Regions from separate parts of the Kineococcus gynurae genome, predicted to be linked through region 2. Evidence: riboswitches for the same ligand, from Rfam matches in the RefSeq annotation. Region 2 holds a riboswitch; each other region holds the start of a gene.
What was found. Region 2 has a riboswitch for S-adenosylmethionine ahead of ACFFKU_RS07390 (methylenetetrahydrofolate reductase). Riboswitches for the same ligand answer to the same signal wherever they lie in the genome.
Positions count from the first base shown of each region.

Region 1: it holds a riboswitch for S-adenosylmethionine, as region 2 does, so the genes downstream of both, ACFFKU_RS08940 (O-acetylhomoserine aminocarboxypropyltransferase/cysteine synthase family protein) here and ACFFKU_RS07390 (methylenetetrahydrofolate reductase) in region 2, are expected to answer to the same signal.
Region 3: it holds a riboswitch for S-adenosylmethionine, as region 2 does, so the genes downstream of both, ACFFKU_RS08645 (rhodanese-like domain-containing protein) here and ACFFKU_RS07390 (methylenetetrahydrofolate reductase) in region 2, are expected to answer to the same signal.

Region 1 is NZ_JBHLUI010000008.1:543,267-548,717, forward strand. Features, by position in the region: gene ACFFKU_RS08920 (amino acid permease) at 1-183, opposite strand, end outside; gene ACFFKU_RS08925 (aspartate ammonia-lyase) at 180-1,748, opposite strand; gene ACFFKU_RS08930 (FadR/GntR family transcriptional regulator) at 1,927-2,574, shown strand; gene ACFFKU_RS08935 (antibiotic biosynthesis monooxygenase family protein) at 2,588-2,911, opposite strand; SAM riboswitch class I at 2,995-3,079, shown strand; gene ACFFKU_RS08940 (O-acetylhomoserine aminocarboxypropyltransferase/cysteine synthase family protein) at 3,291-4,712, shown strand; gene ACFFKU_RS08945 (LLM class flavin-dependent oxidoreductase) at 4,709-5,451, shown strand, end outside.
Region 2 is NZ_JBHLUI010000008.1:197,248-202,698, forward strand. Features, by position in the region: gene ACFFKU_RS07375 (right-handed parallel beta-helix repeat-containing protein) at 1-972, shown strand, start outside; gene ACFFKU_RS07380 (monocarboxylic acid transporter) at 1,062-2,735, opposite strand; gene ACFFKU_RS07385 (DUF485 domain-containing protein) at 2,732-3,136, opposite strand; SAM riboswitch class I at 3,304-3,395, shown strand; gene ACFFKU_RS07390 (methylenetetrahydrofolate reductase) at 3,448-4,362, shown strand; gene ACFFKU_RS07395 (5-methyltetrahydropteroyltriglutamate--homocysteine S-methyltransferase) at 4,410-5,451, shown strand, end outside.
Region 3 is NZ_JBHLUI010000008.1:477,038-482,488, forward strand. Features, by position in the region: gene ACFFKU_RS08640 (NAD(P)/FAD-dependent oxidoreductase) at 1-1,122, opposite strand, end outside; SAM riboswitch class I at 1,340-1,430, shown strand; gene ACFFKU_RS08645 (rhodanese-like domain-containing protein) at 1,442-1,891, shown strand; gene ACFFKU_RS08650 (O-succinylhomoserine sulfhydrylase) at 1,888-3,099, shown strand; gene ACFFKU_RS08655 (FAD/NAD(P)-binding protein) at 3,068-5,056, opposite strand; gene ACFFKU_RS08660 (acyl-CoA dehydrogenase family protein) at 5,157-5,451, opposite strand, start outside.

The sequences.
Region 1 (5,451 bases), 350 kb from region 2:
GACCAGGGCCGGGCCGGCCCCGGCCAGGCGGCCACCGGCCCCCATGAACAGCCCGGTCCCGATGGCGCCACCGATGGCGATCATCTGGATCTGCCGGGGACGGAGCGCCTTGTGGTACCCGGCCTCGGAGGCCTGGTCGACGCGGACGTGCGGGGCGGCGGTGGCCGTGTTCTCGAAACTCATCGCGGGCTCCGGTCGGAGGAGGTCTGGGGGTCGTGGCCGAGCTGGGGTTCGCCGCCGGGCGTGGAGCCGTCGAAGCGGGCGGGCAGGCGGAGGTCGCCGAGGTTCTCCGGGCGCAGCAGCTCGTCGAGTTCGGCCCGGTCGAGGAGGCCGGCCTCGAGGACGAGGTCGCCCACCCGGGCGCCGGTGCGGGCCGCGAGCGCGGCGATGCGCGTGGCGGCCTCGTAACCGATGCGCGGGTTGAGGGCGGTGACCAGACCGATCGAGTTCTCGACCCGCGCGCGCAACAGGTCGGCGTCGGTCTCGATGCCGACCACGCACCGGTCGGTCAGGACCGCCACGGCCGCGGTGAGGTGGCGGGCCCCCTCGCCCAGACGGTGGGCGATCACCGGTTCGAAGGCGTTGAGCTGCAGCTGTCCCGCCTCGGCGGCCATCGAGATCGTCACGTCGTTGCCGACGATCTCGAACGCCACCTGGTTCACCACCTCGGGGATGACGGGGTTCACCTTCCCGGGCATGATCGAGGAACCGGCCTGGACGGCGGGCAACCGGATCTCGCCGAGCCCCGCGCGGGGGCCGGAGGACAGCAGCCGCAGGTCGTTGCAGACCTTCGACAGCTTGACCGCGACCCGCTTCAGGACGCCGGAGAGGTGGACGAACTGCCCGACGTCCTGCGTCGCCTCGACGAGGTTCTCGGCACGGACCAGGTCCAGGCCGGTGATCTCGCGCAGGGCGGCGATGGCGCGTTCGCCGTACCCGGCGGGGGCGTTCAACCCGGTGCCGACGGCGGTGGCCCCGAGGTTGATCTCCAGCAGCAGGGCGCTGGACTCGCGCAGCCGGTCGAGGTCCTCGCCCAGCATGATCGCGTAGGTCGCGAACTCCTGGCCGAGGGTCATCGGGACGGCGTCCTGCAGCTGGGTGCGGCCCATCTTGACGACGTCGGCGAACTCGCCGGCCTTGGCTGCGAACGCGTCCTGCAGCCGGCGGAGCTCGACGGCGAGGTCCTCGAAGCAGCGGATCGTGGCGATGTTCACCGCGGTCGGGTAGACGTCGTTGGTGGACTGCGCGGCGTTGACGTGCTCGTTGGGGTGCAGGAACGCGTAGTCGCCCCGGGCGCGGCCGAGAAGTTCCAGGGCCCGGTTGGCGACGACCTCGTTGGCGTTCATGTTGCTCGAGGTGCCCGCGCCACCCTGGACGACGTCGACCACGAACTGCTCGTGCAGCGCGCCGTCGGCGATCTCGGCGCAGGCGGCGATGATCGCGTCGGCCTTGTCCCGGGGGAGCAGGCCGAGGTCGCGGTTGGCCGTGGCGGCCGCCCGCTTGACGTCCACCAGGGCCCGGACCAGGTGCGGGTCCGCACCGATGGTCCGCCCGGTGATCGGGAAGTTCTCCTGCGCACGCAGGGTGTGGACCCCCCAGTACGCCGCGGCCGGCACGTCCCGCTCACCGAGCAGGTCGTGCTCGCGCCGGGTGGCGGGGGCGGTGGCGGGGACGGTGGCGGCGGGTCCGGTGGGGGGCCCGGGTTCGGATGGTGCGGGGGGCGGTGGAGCGACGGTGCTCGGGGTCACGGTGACCCGTCCCTTCTCACAACCTGTCAGGCTGTCCGACAGATTCCGAGAGTGTGACCCCGGTCGGCCCCGGCGCGCAAGCCCCCCGCCGGGATCGGTCCGGGCGTGCGAGGATCGATCCGTGAGCGCCGCCGACCCCGACGTCGAGTGGGCCCGGCGCGCCCCCAGCACCGTGCGGATGAGTGCGGCCGAGGCCCTCTTCGCCGATCTGCGGGCCGCGATCCTCACCGGGGAGCTCCCCGTGGGGACCCGGTTGCCCTCGGAGGCGGCGCTGGCCGAGCGGCACGGGGTCAGCCGGTCGGTGGTGCGGGAGGCGCTGCGTTCGTGCCACGCGTTGGGGCTGACCCAGGCCCGGACCGGTGCGGGGTCGTTCGTCGTCAAGGACAGCCTGGGCCCGGACCCGGTGTTCGCGAACTACGCCGCCCACGAACTGCTGGAGGTCCGGCCCCTGGTCGAGGTCCCGGCGGCCGGATGGGCGGCGGCGCGGAGAACTCCGGAGCAGGCGCAGGAACTGCAGGACCTGTTGCAGCGCATGCGGGTCGAGGCCGACCCGGGGGAGTGGGCCCGGATGGACGCGCGGTTCCACGCCCTGATCGCGACCTGCGCCCGCAACCGGGTGCTGGAGTCGATGCTGGCCGAGATCCGGTCCGCGCTCACCGCGCAGTCGCAGACCCTCAACCTCATCCCCGACCGTCGCAGCCGTTCCGACGACGAGCACGCCCGGGTCGTCGAGGCGGTCGTCGCCGGCCGGGTCGAGGCGGCCACGGAGGCGATGCGCGCCCACCTCGGTCAGGTGAGGCAGGCCCTCTCCCGGCTCACCGGCTGAGGGTCCCCGGGGCTCAGCTCGCGGCGGACGGGTCCACCGGGACGGCGCCGAGCACGACCTCGAACTCCAGCAGGCTGGAGCCGGTGGCGACGGGGCGGGCCCGCTCCCCGGCGTGCGCCTCGCGGGCGCCGCCGTTCGCCCACGCCTGGAACGCCTCCTCGGTCTCCCACTTCGTGTAGACGAAGTAGCGCGTCTCGCCCTGGACCGGGCGGAGCAGCTCGAACCCCAGGAAGCCCGGCGTCCCCTCGACCGCACCCATGCGGTGGGCGAAGCGACGCTCCAGCTCGGGCCCCCCGTCGGCGGGAACCTCGATCGCATTGATCTTCACGACGGCCATGCCCGAAGCCTCGCACGCACGGTCGGACGCCTCGACCCCGGGCGGCGGTTGACAGCGGCGCCCGTCCTGGAGTCCACTGATCTCTCCCATCCAGAGCGGCCGAGAGACTTGGCTCGACGACGCCGCAGCAACCGCCCCGAACGGTGCTCCCGCCAAGGACGATGGAAGAGGTGTGCTGTGCCGCAGTTGAAGAGTCGCCACGTCGGAGTCCCGTCCCGGGTCGCGCACCGCTCGGTGCCGCTCGTGCGCCGTCGGCACGTGGACCTGCTGCGGATCGCCGCGGGGAGCTGTCGGGGCTGACGCCCCCGCACCCGTCCCCCGTCGTTCCCCGTCGTTCCGCCGGCGGCCCGTCGCCGCGCACCCGAGACCGAGGTCACCCGTGTCCGTCACCCTGCCCAGCCCCACCCTGCCCAGCCCCATCCTGCCCAGCCCCGCCCTGCCCGCGTTCGTCGAGTCCGTCTCGGCTGCGGGCGACCTCCCCCCGGTCGGCCCACCCGGGTTCAGCACCGCCCAGGTCCACGCCGGGGTGCTCCCCGACCCGGGCCACGGCGCCCGGGTGGCCCCCGTCCACCTCGGGGCGGGGTTCGTCTTCGCCGACTTCGACGAGGCCGCCGCCCGCTTCGCCGGGGAGACCGGCGAGGACGAGGGGTACGTCTACACCCGGATGGGCAACCCGACGACGGCCGCCCTGGAGCGCCGGGTCGCCGCGCTGGAGGGTGGCGCGGAGGCGGTCGCGGTCGGCAGCGGGCAGGCGGCGATCAGCACCGCGCTGCTGGGTCTGCTGCGCAGCGGTGACCACCTCGTCGCCGCCGACAGCCTCTACGAGGGGTCGCGCGGGTTGTTCCGGGAGAACTTCGCCCGGTTCGGCATCGAGGTCGACCTCGTCCGTGACGCGCGCGACCCGCGGGCCTGGCGCGACGCCGTCCGCCCCACCACCCGGGCGTTCTTCGCCGAGTCGATCCCCAACCCCCGCAACGACGTCCTGGACGTGCGGCTCGTCGCCGACGCGGCGCACGCCGCGGGGGTGCCACTGGTGGTCGACAACACCCTGGCCACCCCCTACCTGCTGCGCCCGCTGGAGCACGGGGCCGACGTCGTCGTGCACTCCGCCAGCAAGTTCCTCTCCGGCCACGGCGGCGCGCTCGGCGGGGTGGTCGTCACGGCCGCCGGTGCGCTGCCCGGGACCGTGGCGAACCTCGAGGAACAGACCGCGGTGCTCGGCGGCGCCTCCTACGCGCAGCGGTACGGCGAGCGGGCCTACCCGGGCTATCTGCGGGCGCTGGCCGCGCGCCTGGGGCCGACCCTGGCGCCCTTCAACTCGTTCCTCCTGCAGCAGGGCATCGAGACCCTCTCGCTGCGGATGGCCCGGCAGTCCGCGTCGGCCCTGGAGATCGCCTCCTGGTTGGAGGCGCGGGCGGAGGTGGACCGGGTCGACTACGCGGGCCTCGCGTCCAGTCCCTCGCACGCGCTCGCGCGGCGCTACCTCCCCCGGGGTGCGGGGGCGGTGCTGGCCGTGTCCCTGCGCGGGGGGCGGCCCGCGGCGCGCGCGTTCCTCGACGCGTTGCAGCTGTTCAGCCGGATGACCCACCTGGGCGACGTGCGTTCCCTGGCCCTGCACCCGGCCTCGACCACCCACGCCCACCGCGACCCGGTCGAGCTCGCGGCCGACGGCATCGGCCCGGGCGTGCTGCGGTTGTCGATCGGGGTGGAGGACGTGCCCGACCTGCTCGCCGATCTGCGCCTCGGCCTGGCCGCGGCCCGTGCGGCCACCCCCGTCTCTGCGACGGGGGTGGCCCGATGAGCCGGTTGCAGCACTTCGGCTGGTTCTTCTCCCGGGGTTTCGGCCCCCAGGGATGGGGCCGGCCCTACCAGCGCTGGGACCTCGACTGGACCGCGCCGCAGCTCTACCAGCAGTCGGCCCAGCTCCTGGAGCAGGCCGGTTTCGACCTCGTCATCGCCGAGGACGCGGTGTCGCTGGGGAACCCGGAAACCCTGGACCTCCGGGTCCGCGGGGGCTACGGCGGTCCCAAGCTCGACCCGTTGCTGCTGGCCCCGTACCTGTTCGCGGCGACCCAGCACCTCGGCGTCGTACCCACGATCAACGCCGGGATCACTCCGCCCTACCTGGCCGCCCGCCAGGCGGCCACGCTGCACCACCTCTCCCGCGGTCGCCTCGGCGCGGGACGGTTCGGGATCAACCTGGTGACCGACGTCGGCAGCGCCCGCCACGTCGGGGCCGACCCCCTCCCGCACGACCGGGCCTACGACCGGGCCGCGGAATGGGTCGAGGTCGTGCGCCGGCTCTGGCGGAGCTGGGGGGACGCGCTGGTCGCCGACCCGGGGACCGGTCACTACGCCGACGGCACCCTCATCGACGCGTTCACGCACCGCGGGGAGTTCTTCGACGTCACCGGTCCGCTCAACGCGCCCCCGTTCCCGGGGGGCGACGAACCGGTGCTGGTCTCCCCGGGCGGGTCCCCGCGGGGCCTGGGGTTCGCGGGTGCGTTCTCCGACGTCCAGCTCGCGCTGGCGCCGCTGAG
Region 2 (5,451 bases):
ATCACCTCCGTCGCGTTCGACCGCGGCACCTACCTGGTGAGCGACGTCGTCCGCGGGCAGATCGGCACCATCACCACCGGGAACGACGCGACCTACCGCGGGACCGGCGAGGTCGACCTGCGCGGCCTGTCCGGCTCGATCACGTTGACCGCCAGGCTGTACCGCGGCAAGTACCTCGTGCAGACGGTCTACAAGTCCTTCAAGGTCGTCCCGTTGGACACCGGCATCCCGGCCGGGTTCCCGACCCTGAACACCACCGGCGTCCCGGTCGGCACCACCCTCACCCCCAGCGGCGACCTGGTCGTCTCCACCCCGGGGACGGTCGTGCAGAACCTCGACATCACCGGCTGCGTCACCGTCACGGCGGCCGACGTGACCATCCGCAAGTCCCGGATCCGCTGCGCCGGAGCCCCTCTCGCCGTCACCCTGCGCGACGCGCCCCGGTTCGTCCTCGAGGACTCCGAGATCGACGGCCGGGCCAGCACCACCATCGCGATCGGCTGGTCGGACTACACCCTGCGCCGCGTGAACGTCCACGGCACCTTCGACGGGCCCCGGCTGGGCAACGACGTGCTGATCGAGGACAGCTACGTCCACAGCCTCGTGCGGGACGACTCCGTCCACACCGACGCGGCCCAGTCCACCTCCGGGGTCGGCATCGTGCTGCGGCGCAACACCTTCATGCCCGACCCGGCCGACGGCCTGGTCAACGCGAACTCGGCCCTGCAGTTCGGCACCGAGACCGGCCAGCAGCTGCTGGACAAGGTCGTCATCGAGGGGAACTACTTCGACGGCGGCATGTACACCGTCAACATCAAGTGCAGCGCGAACCTGGGTTCGGTGACCTTCACCGGCAACAAGTTCGGCCACACGGCCAAGTACGGCCCGGCCCTGGCGCCGCGTTCGGTGAGCTTCGCGACGAACACCTTCGCCGACACCGCGACCGCGATCCCCGTCTCGCGCTGCAACTGAGCGCAACCGCCGCCGGACGCGGGAGGGCCGGGTGACCCGTGCGGGTCACCCGGCCCTCCGTCGCGTCCGGCCGTCGGGGCCGGCCCGATTCAGTGCTCGACGGCCTTCTCGGCCCCGGCCCCGGTCAGGCTGCGGACCTCCATCTCGGCGGCCCGCTTCTCGTTGCCGGTCTCCTTGGACGTCACCGATCCCAACCACCCCAGCAGGAAGGCCAGCGGGATCGAGACCAGCCCCGGGTTCTCCAGCGGGAACCAGGAGAAGTCCACCGAGGGGTCGGTGATCATCGACAGGCTCGCCCCCGTCGCCGGGTCGACCTTGCCGGAGACGACGGGGGAGAACGCGATCAGGGTGATGCAGGAGATCAACCCGCCGTAGATGCTCCACAGGGCGCCGCGGGTGGTGAACCGGCGCCAGAACAGCGAGTAGAGGATCGTCGGCAGGTTCGCGCTCGCCGCCACCGCGAACGCCAGGGCGACGAGGAAGGCCACGTTCTGCCCGTTGGCCAGCATCCCCCCGACGATGGCGACGGCCCCGATCACCACGATCGTGATGCGCGCGATCCGCACCTCGGCGTTGGCCGAGACCTCACCCTTCTTGATGACGCTGGCGTAGATGTCGTGGGCGAAGGAGGCGCTGGCCGTGATGGCCAGCCCCGCGACCACGGCGAGGATGGTCGCGAACGCGACGGCGGCGATGATGCCCAGCAGGACCGGCCCGCCGAGCTGGTAGGCGAGCAGCGGGGCCGCGGAGTTCACCCGGCCCGGTGCGCCCCGGATCGCGTCCGGACCCACGATCGCGCCGGCGCCGTAGCCGATGACGAGCGTGAACAGGTAGAAGATCCCGATGATCCAGATCGCCCAGACCACGCTGCGGCGGGCCTCGCGCGAGCTCGGCACGGTGTAGAACCGCATGAGCACGTGCGGCAGCCCCGCCGTCCCCAGGACCAGGGCCAGCGCCAGGGACAGGAAGTTCAGCTTCGAGATCTCGGTGGCCCCGTACTGCCCGCCCGGTTCCACCAGCGCCTCGCCGGCCGAACCCGGGGCGGCGACGGCGGCGCCGATCAGGTCGGAGAGGTTGAACCCGTACTGGGCCAGCACCCAGACGGTCATCACGCCGGCCCCGGTCACCAGCATGACCGCCTTGATGATCTGCACCCAGGTGGTGCCCTTCATCCCGCCGATCAGCACGTAGACGACCATGAGCGCGCCCACGATCGCGATCACCAGGTTCTGCCCGGCCCGCCCGTCGATGCCCAGCAGCAGGGCGACCAGGCCGCCCGCGCCGGCCATCTGGGCCAGCAGGTAGAAGAAGGACACGGTGAGCGTCGAGATCGCCGCGGCCATCCGGACCGGCCGTTCCTTGAGCCGGAAGCTCAGGACGTCGGCCATCGTGAACCGCCCGGTGTTGCGCAGCAGTTCCGCGACCAGGAGCAGGGCCACCAACCAGGCGACCAGGAACCCGATCGAGTAGAGGAAGCCGTCGTAGCCGTAGATCGCGATGGCCCCGGCGATGCCGAGGAAACTCGCGGCCGAGAGGTAGTCCCCGGCGATGGCGATGCCGTTCTGCCGGCCGCTGAACGCGCGTCCCCCGGCGTAGAAGTCGGCCGCGCTGCGGTTGTTGCGGCTGGCCCGCAGCACCACGGTCAGGGTGATGGCGACGAACGCGCCGAAGATGGCGATGTTGACGACCGGTTCCCCGACGTCGCCGCCGGCGGGGACGGTCGCGGTGGCCAGGGCGCTGGTCACGAGGCTGCTGCTGGTCACGGGGTCCCCTCGATGCGGTGGCGCAGCTCGTCGGCGGCGGGGTCGAAGCGCTTGTTGGCCCAGCGCACGTAGATCGTCGTGATGATGAACGTCGAGGCGAACTGGCCGAAGCCGAACAGCAGCCCGACGGTGATGTTGCTGCCGCCGAGGCGGATCCCCATGAAGTCGTGGGCGTAGTCGGCCAGCAGGACGTAGGCCGCGTACCAGGCCAGGAACAACGCCGAGAGCGGGAAGACGACCCGCCGGAAGCGACGGCGCAGGGCGGCGAACTCGGGGGAGGCCTGGACCTCCTCGTAGCTGCGGGCCCCCTCGAGCGCCCCGGACGGGGACGCGGGGGCGGGTTCGGGCCCGGGGCCCGTGCCGGGGGGCGGATCGCCGGTGCCGGACCAGGAACTGCTCACGTGACCTCCTCGTCGGGTGCGACCCGGGTGAACCTGGGTCGTAGCTGTGAGGGTTGTGAGGATAGTCGGGCGGGCGCCGAGCGCCCGGGCGACGGGCCGGTCGGTCGGGTTCCTTCGCGGGGCGCGATCACGGTTGTCGGATGCCCGGGACGGCGGCTAGGGTCGGCGCACCATCCAGAGCGGCCGAGAGTCCTGGCTCGACGACGCCGCAGCAACCCCCCGAGCCCGGGCGAGGGTGCTAACGCCAGGCCGATGGAGTTCACGATGCGTGCTGCACCCCGTCCTTCCCGGAACCCTTCGGGGGCCGCGCGATGACGCTGGCCGCCCGGGTCGGCGGGCCGCGCCCGACCATCAGTTTCGAACTCTTCCCGCCCCGGTCGCAGGCCGCGGCCGAGGCGTTGGGCCGCACGGTCTCCGAGCTCGCCGCCACGTCCCCGGACTTCTTCTCGGTGACCTGCCGGGCGGGGGGTGCGACCCGGGCCGCGGCGGCGGGGTTGCTCCGCCACGTCCGGCGCAGCACCCCCGTCACGGCGATGGCCCACCTCACCTGCGTCGGCTCCAGCCGCGCGCAGGTCGTGGCGGCCGGGGCGGAGATCCTCGAGAGCGGGATCCGGGACGTCCTCGTCCTGCGCGGCGACCCGGCGGGTGCGCCCCTCGGCGAGCCGTCCGACCCGGTGCTGCGCGGCTGCGACCTCGTCGAGGTCCTGCAGGTGGTCGAGCGGCGGCGGCTGGCGCTGCGCGGGGGTTCGCGACCGGTGGACGAGGGACCGCTCAGCATCGCCGTCCCGGCCTTCCCCTCCTCGCGCCGCCCGGGAGACCTGGCCGCGTTGCGGGCCAAGCAGGAGGCGGGGGCCCGGTTCGCCGTCGCCCAGGTCGGTTACCGGGCCGAGGAGTGGACGGCCTTCGTGGACCGGGCCCGGCTGGCCGGCGTCACCATCCCCGTGCTGCCCGGCATCACCGCCGTGGACGACCCGGCGCGGTTGCTGCGCCTGCAGCAGCTCACCGGGGTCCCCGCCCCCGCGGGGCTGCTGGCCCGGCTGGGGGACGACCCCTCCCCGGCGCGACGGCGCCGCCTGGCCGTGCGGGTGGCCGCCGAGCTCGCCCGCGAGCTGCTCGACGCCGGGGCCCCGGGGCTGCACGTCTACCCCTCGAACTCCTCGGCCACGGCCGTCGCCCTGGTCGAACGGATCCGTTCCGGTTCCGCCCGCCTGGCCGGCGTCCGGTGAGGGGCGGGCCCGTCCCGGGTCCCGCCGCCCGCCCGTGGCGAGCCACCGTGCTCGGCTACCCGAGCATCGGGGCCCGCCGCGAGACCACGGCCGCGCTGGCCGCGCTGCGCGCTGGGCGGGCCGACGTCGCCGCGACCGAGGCCGCGCTCGCCGCGGTGCGCGCCCGGGCCCGGCGCCGGATGAACGCCCGGGGGCTGCCCGCCCACGACTCCTCGATCCCGCAGGCGTTCTCCAGCCACGACCCCGTGCTGGACGCCGTGGTCGCGTTCGGTGCCGTCCCCGCCCGCTGCGCCGACGTGCTCGCCTCGGACGGGTCGGTCGACCTGGTCGGCCTCGACGTCCTCGCCCGCGGTCGCGGGGTCAGGACCCCGCTGCGGACGGTCCCGGGGGCCGGCCGGGGCCGGCGTCACGTCGTGCCCGAGATCACCCCGGCGACCCGGTTCCGCTTCGTCGACGACCGCGCGGTCCGGGAGTTCGCCGAGGCCCTGACCGACGGGTACCTGACCCGGCCCGTCCTCGTCGGGCCGCTCACGTTCCTGCTGCTGGCCCGGGCCGGTGCCCCGGCGGGCGCTCCCGCGGGGGACCGCCGGCCGTGGGAACGGCTGCCCGAACTGGTCGAGGCCTACGCCGTCGCGCTGCAGTCGTTCGCGGCGGCCGGGGCGGACTGGGTGCAGCTGGACGAACCCGGGCTCGCCGCCCCCGCCACCGCCGGGACGGACGCCGCCGAGCTCTCCGCCGCGGTCCGGGCGACCTACGACCGGCTCGCCGCCACGGGCGGGGTGCAGCTCCTGGTCGCCGTCCCCCACGGTGACCCCGGCGGTTCCCTGGCCGACCTCGCCGCCACCGGGGTCGCGGGCGTCGCGCTCGACCTCGTGCGCGGGTCGGTCCCGGCCCCGGCCGGGGACCTCGCGGGCCTCGCCGACAAGGTCCTGGTCGGCGGGGTCGTGGACGGGGAGAACGTCTGGACCACCGACCTCGGCCCCGCCCTGCGGGGGCTGCAGGCCCTCGCCGCGTTGCAGCCGACCGGGCACCCCCGGGTCGTCGCGGGCACCTCGACCTCGTTGCTCCACGTCCCGCACGACGTGGCCG
Region 3 (5,451 bases), 280 kb from region 2:
CCCACCGAGGTCGGCCACCAGGCCGAGGTCCTTGTGGACGTAGTCCTGGGCGACGCCGACCCCGAGCGAGGCGGCGATGTTCTTGCCGACCCGGGTGCCCTGACGCTGCGCGTGCTGCGCCGTGGGCGGGGTGACCGGGGCCGGGCCGTCGGCGGGCTTCTCCTTGGCCAGGTCGGGCGTGGCGGCGCAGTCGCCGACGGCCCAGACGTCCTCGGCCGCCCGGCCCTGGGCGTCCACGACGAGACGACCGCGCTCCAGCGGCAGCCCCAGCGTGCCGACCAGCGGGCTCGCGGCGATGCCGGCGCCCCAGATCAGCGTCCGGGAGGGGACGGGCGTGCCGTCGGTCAGGGTGACGACGTTGCCCTCGACCTTCTGCACCGAGACGCCGAGGCGGACGTCGATGCCGCGGTCCTTGAGCGCGGCGAGGGCGTACTGGCCCAGCCGGGGCCCGAGCTCGGGCAGGACGGCCGGGGCGACGTCGATCAGCAGCCAGCGCACGTCGCGGACGTCGATGTTCGTCCAGCGCTCGGCCACGCGGGTCAGCCACCGATGGGTCTGGGCCACGATCTCGGTGCCGGTGTAGCCGGCCCCGACCGCCACGACGGTCATGCGCTCGGCGCGCTCGGCGTCGAAGCGGGGGTCGTCCGGGAGGGCGTCGGCCGCGTCGAGCTGGGAGAGGAGGTGGTCGCGGACGAACACGGCCTCGGTGATCGTCTTGACCCCGCGGGCGGACTCGGACACGCCGGGGATGGGGAAGCGACGGGTGATCGAGCCGGGCGACAGCAGCAGGCGGTCGTAGGAGACGACCTGGGTGTCCTGGTCGATCTGACCGTGCTCGGAGCGCGAGACGGTGACGGTCTTGGCCTCGACGTCGACCGCGGTCGCGTGGCCGATGATGATCTTGGTCTTGGGGAGCGCCTGGCGCAGGGAGACCGCGATGTGGCGGGGTTCCAGCACCGAGGCGGTGACGTCCGGCAGCAGCGGCGCGTACGTCAGGTGGTCGGTCGGATTGATCAGGACGAGCTCGGCGGTACCGGGAGGCAGCAGCTTCTCGAGCTTGCGACCCGCGTAGAGACCGGCGAAGCCGCCCCCGACGATCACGACACGTTGACGAGCGTCCACGCTTTCCACCCTTTCGGCCTTGCCAGGTCGTCCTTCGGTGCCGACGGCTGCGGTGGACGCCCGTGGCCACCTCGTCGTCGGTTCAGGCCTCAAAGATAGCCGCTCCCGGGGGCACCGCGGCGGTACCCCCGGCAAACCCCGGACCCGTCCCGCCCGCGCGTGGGCGGGGAAGATCCCCGGGGTCGGCGCGGTGGGGCCGGTGCCGAGTAGGCTCCCCCCACCATCCAGAGCGGCCGAGAGACCCGGCTCGACGACGCCGCAGCAACCCCCGCCCGACGCGGGGGTGCTCATGCCGGGATCGATGGAGGAGACGAGCACGATGACCGACCCGTCCACCGACGCCGCCGCCGGGCGGCCGACCGGGTACGCGGGGGACCTCACCCCGCGCGAGGCCTACGACCTCCTCACCCACGACCCCGCCGCCGTCCTGGTCGACGTGCGCACCGAGGCGGAGTGGACGTTCGTGGGCGTCCCGCAGCTGCCCGGCCGCGGCCCGCTGCTGGTCTCCTGGGCCCCCCGCCCCGGGGAGGTGCCCGGCACGGAGTTCCTCGCCGAGCTCGCCCGCCAGGGGGTGCGCCCCGGCCCGGACCCGGTCGTGTTCCTCTGCCGCTCGGGGAAGCGCTCGGTGGCGGCGGCCACCGCGGCCACGGCCGCCGGGTACACCGCCGCGCAGAACGTGCTCGACGGGTTCGAGGGCGACCTCGACGCGTCCGGGCACCGCGGCGGCGCGGGCTGGCGGGCCGAGGGCCTGCCCTGGCGGCAGTCGTGAGCGCCGACGCGACGCCGCCCCCGCTGCGACCGGACACCCTCGCCGTCCGCGGTGGGCTGGCCCGGTCGGGTTTCGAGGAGACGGCCGAGGCGCTCTACCTGACCTCGGGCTACGTCTACTCCTCGGCGGGCGCCGCCGAGGCCGCGTTCGCGGGCGAGGTCGACCGGTTCGTCTACTCCCGCTACGGGAACCCGACCGTGGCCGTGTTCGAGGAACGGCTGCGGCTGCTGGAGGGGGCCGAGGCCTGCTTCGCCACGGCGAGCGGGATGTCGGCGGTGTTCACCGCGCTGGCCGGGTTGTTGGGCCAGGGGGACCGGGTCGTGGCCGCCCGCAGCCTGTTCGGCTCCTGCTTCGTGATCCTCGACGAGATCCTGCCGCGGTGGGGTGTGCAGACCGTGTTCGTGGACGGCGAGGACCCCACCCAGTGGGAACGAGCCCTGTCCGAACCGACCACCGCGGTGTTCTTCGAGACCCCCGCCAACCCCATGCAGACGCTGGTCGACATCGAGCACGTCAGCCGACTGGCCCACGCGGTCGGGGCCACGGTCGTCGTCGACAACGCGTTCGTCTCCCCGGTGCAGCAGAGACCCCTGGAGTTCGGGGCCGACGTCGTCGTCTACTCCGGGACCAAGCACATCGACGGGCAGGGGCGGGTCCTCGGGGGCGCGATCCTCGGCTCGAAGGAGTTCGTCGACGGACCCGTGCAGAACCTCATGCGGCACACGGGCCCGTCGCTCTCGCCCTTCAACGCCTGGACCCTGGTGAAGGGTCTGGAGACGATGTCGTTGCGGGTCAGGCATTCCGCCGCGTCGGCGCAGCGCATCGCCGAGGAGCTGGAACGTCACCCCGGCGTCGCCTGGGTGCGCTACCCGACGCTGGCCTCGCACCCCCAGCACGAGCTCGCCGCCGCTCAGATGACCGGGGGCGGGACCGTGCTGACGTTCGCGGTGGACGCGCCCGAGGGGCGGGGCAAGGAGCGGGCCTTCGCGACGCTCGACGCCCTGCAGGTGGTCGACATCTCCAACAACCTGGGCGACTCCAAGACGCTCGCGACGCACCCGGCGACCACGACCCACCGACGCCTGGGGGTGGAGGGCCGCGCGGCCATCGGGCTCACCGACGGCGTCATCCGGGTCTCGGTCGGCCTCGAGGACGTCGAGGACCTGCTCGAGGACCTCACCGGGGCGCTGACGCGAGCGCGGGGGTAGCGACCTCCTCGAACCGTCGGGTCGCGGCCGCCAGCAGGTCGGCCGCGACCCGCTCGTTGAGCCGGAAGAACCCGTGGTCCAGGCGTGGCCGGGCGAAGGCGGCGGCCCAGCCGTCGCCGGCCACGGCCGGGCCGACCGCGAACCGGCGCGGGTGGACGCTCCCGTCGGCGTGGTGCAGCCGGTGCTCCGGGTCGACCGCCAGTCGCCCGCTGCGGTGCACCGCGCCCGTCGCCCCGTCCTCGGGGAACTGCTGCGCCACGGCCTCGCCCCGCCGGTGCAGCGCGGCGAGGAGCGGATCGGTGGTGGCGGTCACGTCGGCCGCGGGCAGGCGCGCGTCGACGAGCACGCGGGCCCGCACCGGGGCCGGGCCGCCGTCGGTGCCGGCGACCCAGCAGCCGTGCTCCTCGTCCAGCCCGACCGTGGTCCCGGCCCCCAGGAAGCGGACCAGCCCCGCCTCGGCGAGCGCCAGCAGCCGGGTCAGCCGGGCCGGTGGCGGTCCGCTGGCCGCGTAGCTGAAGAAGCCGTGCCACCACCCGTCGACGTCCAGGGCGGCCGACCGGGCGCTCAGCACCCCGCGGTGCACCAGCCCGGCGGTCACGGCGTAGGCGTGCAGCAGCGTCACGAAGACGGCCTGGTCGGCGGAGTGGCGCGGGTCGCCCCGGCGCAGCAGGTCGGCGCCGATGTGCTCGACCACCCGTCCGTGCACCCGGTCCGGGTCGGCGGGGGCGTCCCCGTCCAGCGGACGGTCGAACCGGGCGAGGTCCAGGCGGTCCTCCGGCGCGGGGACGGCCGCGGCGACCAGTGCCGCCAGCTCGGCCGAGCCCCACGGGGTCCGCTCGAAGGCCTCGGCGAAGGCCGCCCACCCGCCCCGCGTCCGGCCCGGGTGCGCGGCGAACAGCTCGCGGTAGTGGGCGAAGGCCAGGTCGCGTGCGATGAGCGGCCACACGTCGCCGCGCAGGTCGAGGGGTCGGCCGAGCTCGGCCCGCAGGCGTTCGACCCGTCCGCCCGAGTACCAGCGCAGGCCGGCCCGGACGTCGGCCTCGTAGGTGAGCTTCGAGCGGTAGGGCACCCCGCGACGGGTCCCCACGTGCAGGACCGGCTCGTCCCCGGACGGGTGGTAGACCAGCCGCCCCGACCCGGAGTCGTCCGCGGGGGAGAAGCGTCCGCCGCGGCCCTCGGTCACCAGGGTGACCAGGTCGACGAAGGCCAGTCCCATGCCCAGCACGAGCACGTCCTGCCCGGCCGCGAGCGGCGAGAGGTCGGCGTCGTTGGTGTAGGCGGGGGCCACGTAGTCCAGGTCGTGGGCGGCCGCGATCCGGGCGAGCTCGTGCTCCCGCCCCGAGGCCACCACCTCGAGGTGCCCCTGGGCGAGCAGCACCACGTCGGCGGTGAGCGTCGGACCCGCCTCGGTCCGCACGAGCTGGCGACCGTCGGGGGCGTCGACGAGGTCGACGGCCCGCCCGCGGTGCAGCCGGACCGCGTCGGGACCGGCCAGCTCGCGCAGGCGGGTCAGCACACCGTCGAACTGCTCCACCAGGTAGGCCCCGGCCAGCGTGCGCGAGGGGAAGCTGCCGGGGGTGAGTCCCTCGACCTCCGCGGCGGCCCCGGGGGTCCCCGCGGCCCGCAGACCGGTGGCGAGCCGCTCCCGGTTCGCGGCCACCCAGTCGTAGAGGGTCGGGGCCGCACCGCGGCTCCCGCGCAGGGTCGAGGACTCGTCCGGCAGCACGGCCACGTCGGCGGCCCGGGAGTTCATCCAGAGCAACGGGCTCTGCTCCCGGCGCCAGACCCGCCCGGCCCCGGGCGGGTAGGGGTCGAGGACGTCGACCCGCACCCGCCGGCCCTGCCCGAGGTCGGGGTCGACCGCCAGCAGTCCCGCCAGACGGTCCAGGACCCCGAGCGTCCGGGGACCGGCCCCGACGCAGACCACCCGCAGCTCGTCGTCCGGTGCGCTCGCCATGCCGATCACAACCTCCCGGGGCCCCGTCCGCCTTCCCGACCCGCGCCCCGGGTCCGCGCCCCGGACCCGGGGCGCGGACCGGACCCGGGGGCGACCGGACTCAGGTGTAGAGCGTGAAGCCCGGGTACTCGCCGGTGAGGAAGTGCCGCCCCACCTCGCGCGCCTTGTACTGCACGGGGTCGTGCAGCGTGTGCGTGCGCACGTTGCGCCAGAACCGGTCGAAGCCGTACCGGTTGCTGCTGGCCCGGGCGCCGGTGACCTCGTAGATCGCCGACGTGGTCTCGATCGCCAGGTCGGAGGAGACGACCTTGAGGGCCGCGATCTCCTCGGCCACCTCTCCGCGCTCGGCCCAGGTCAGGTCGCACCCGCGCGCGTGGGCCTGCGACAACGACTCG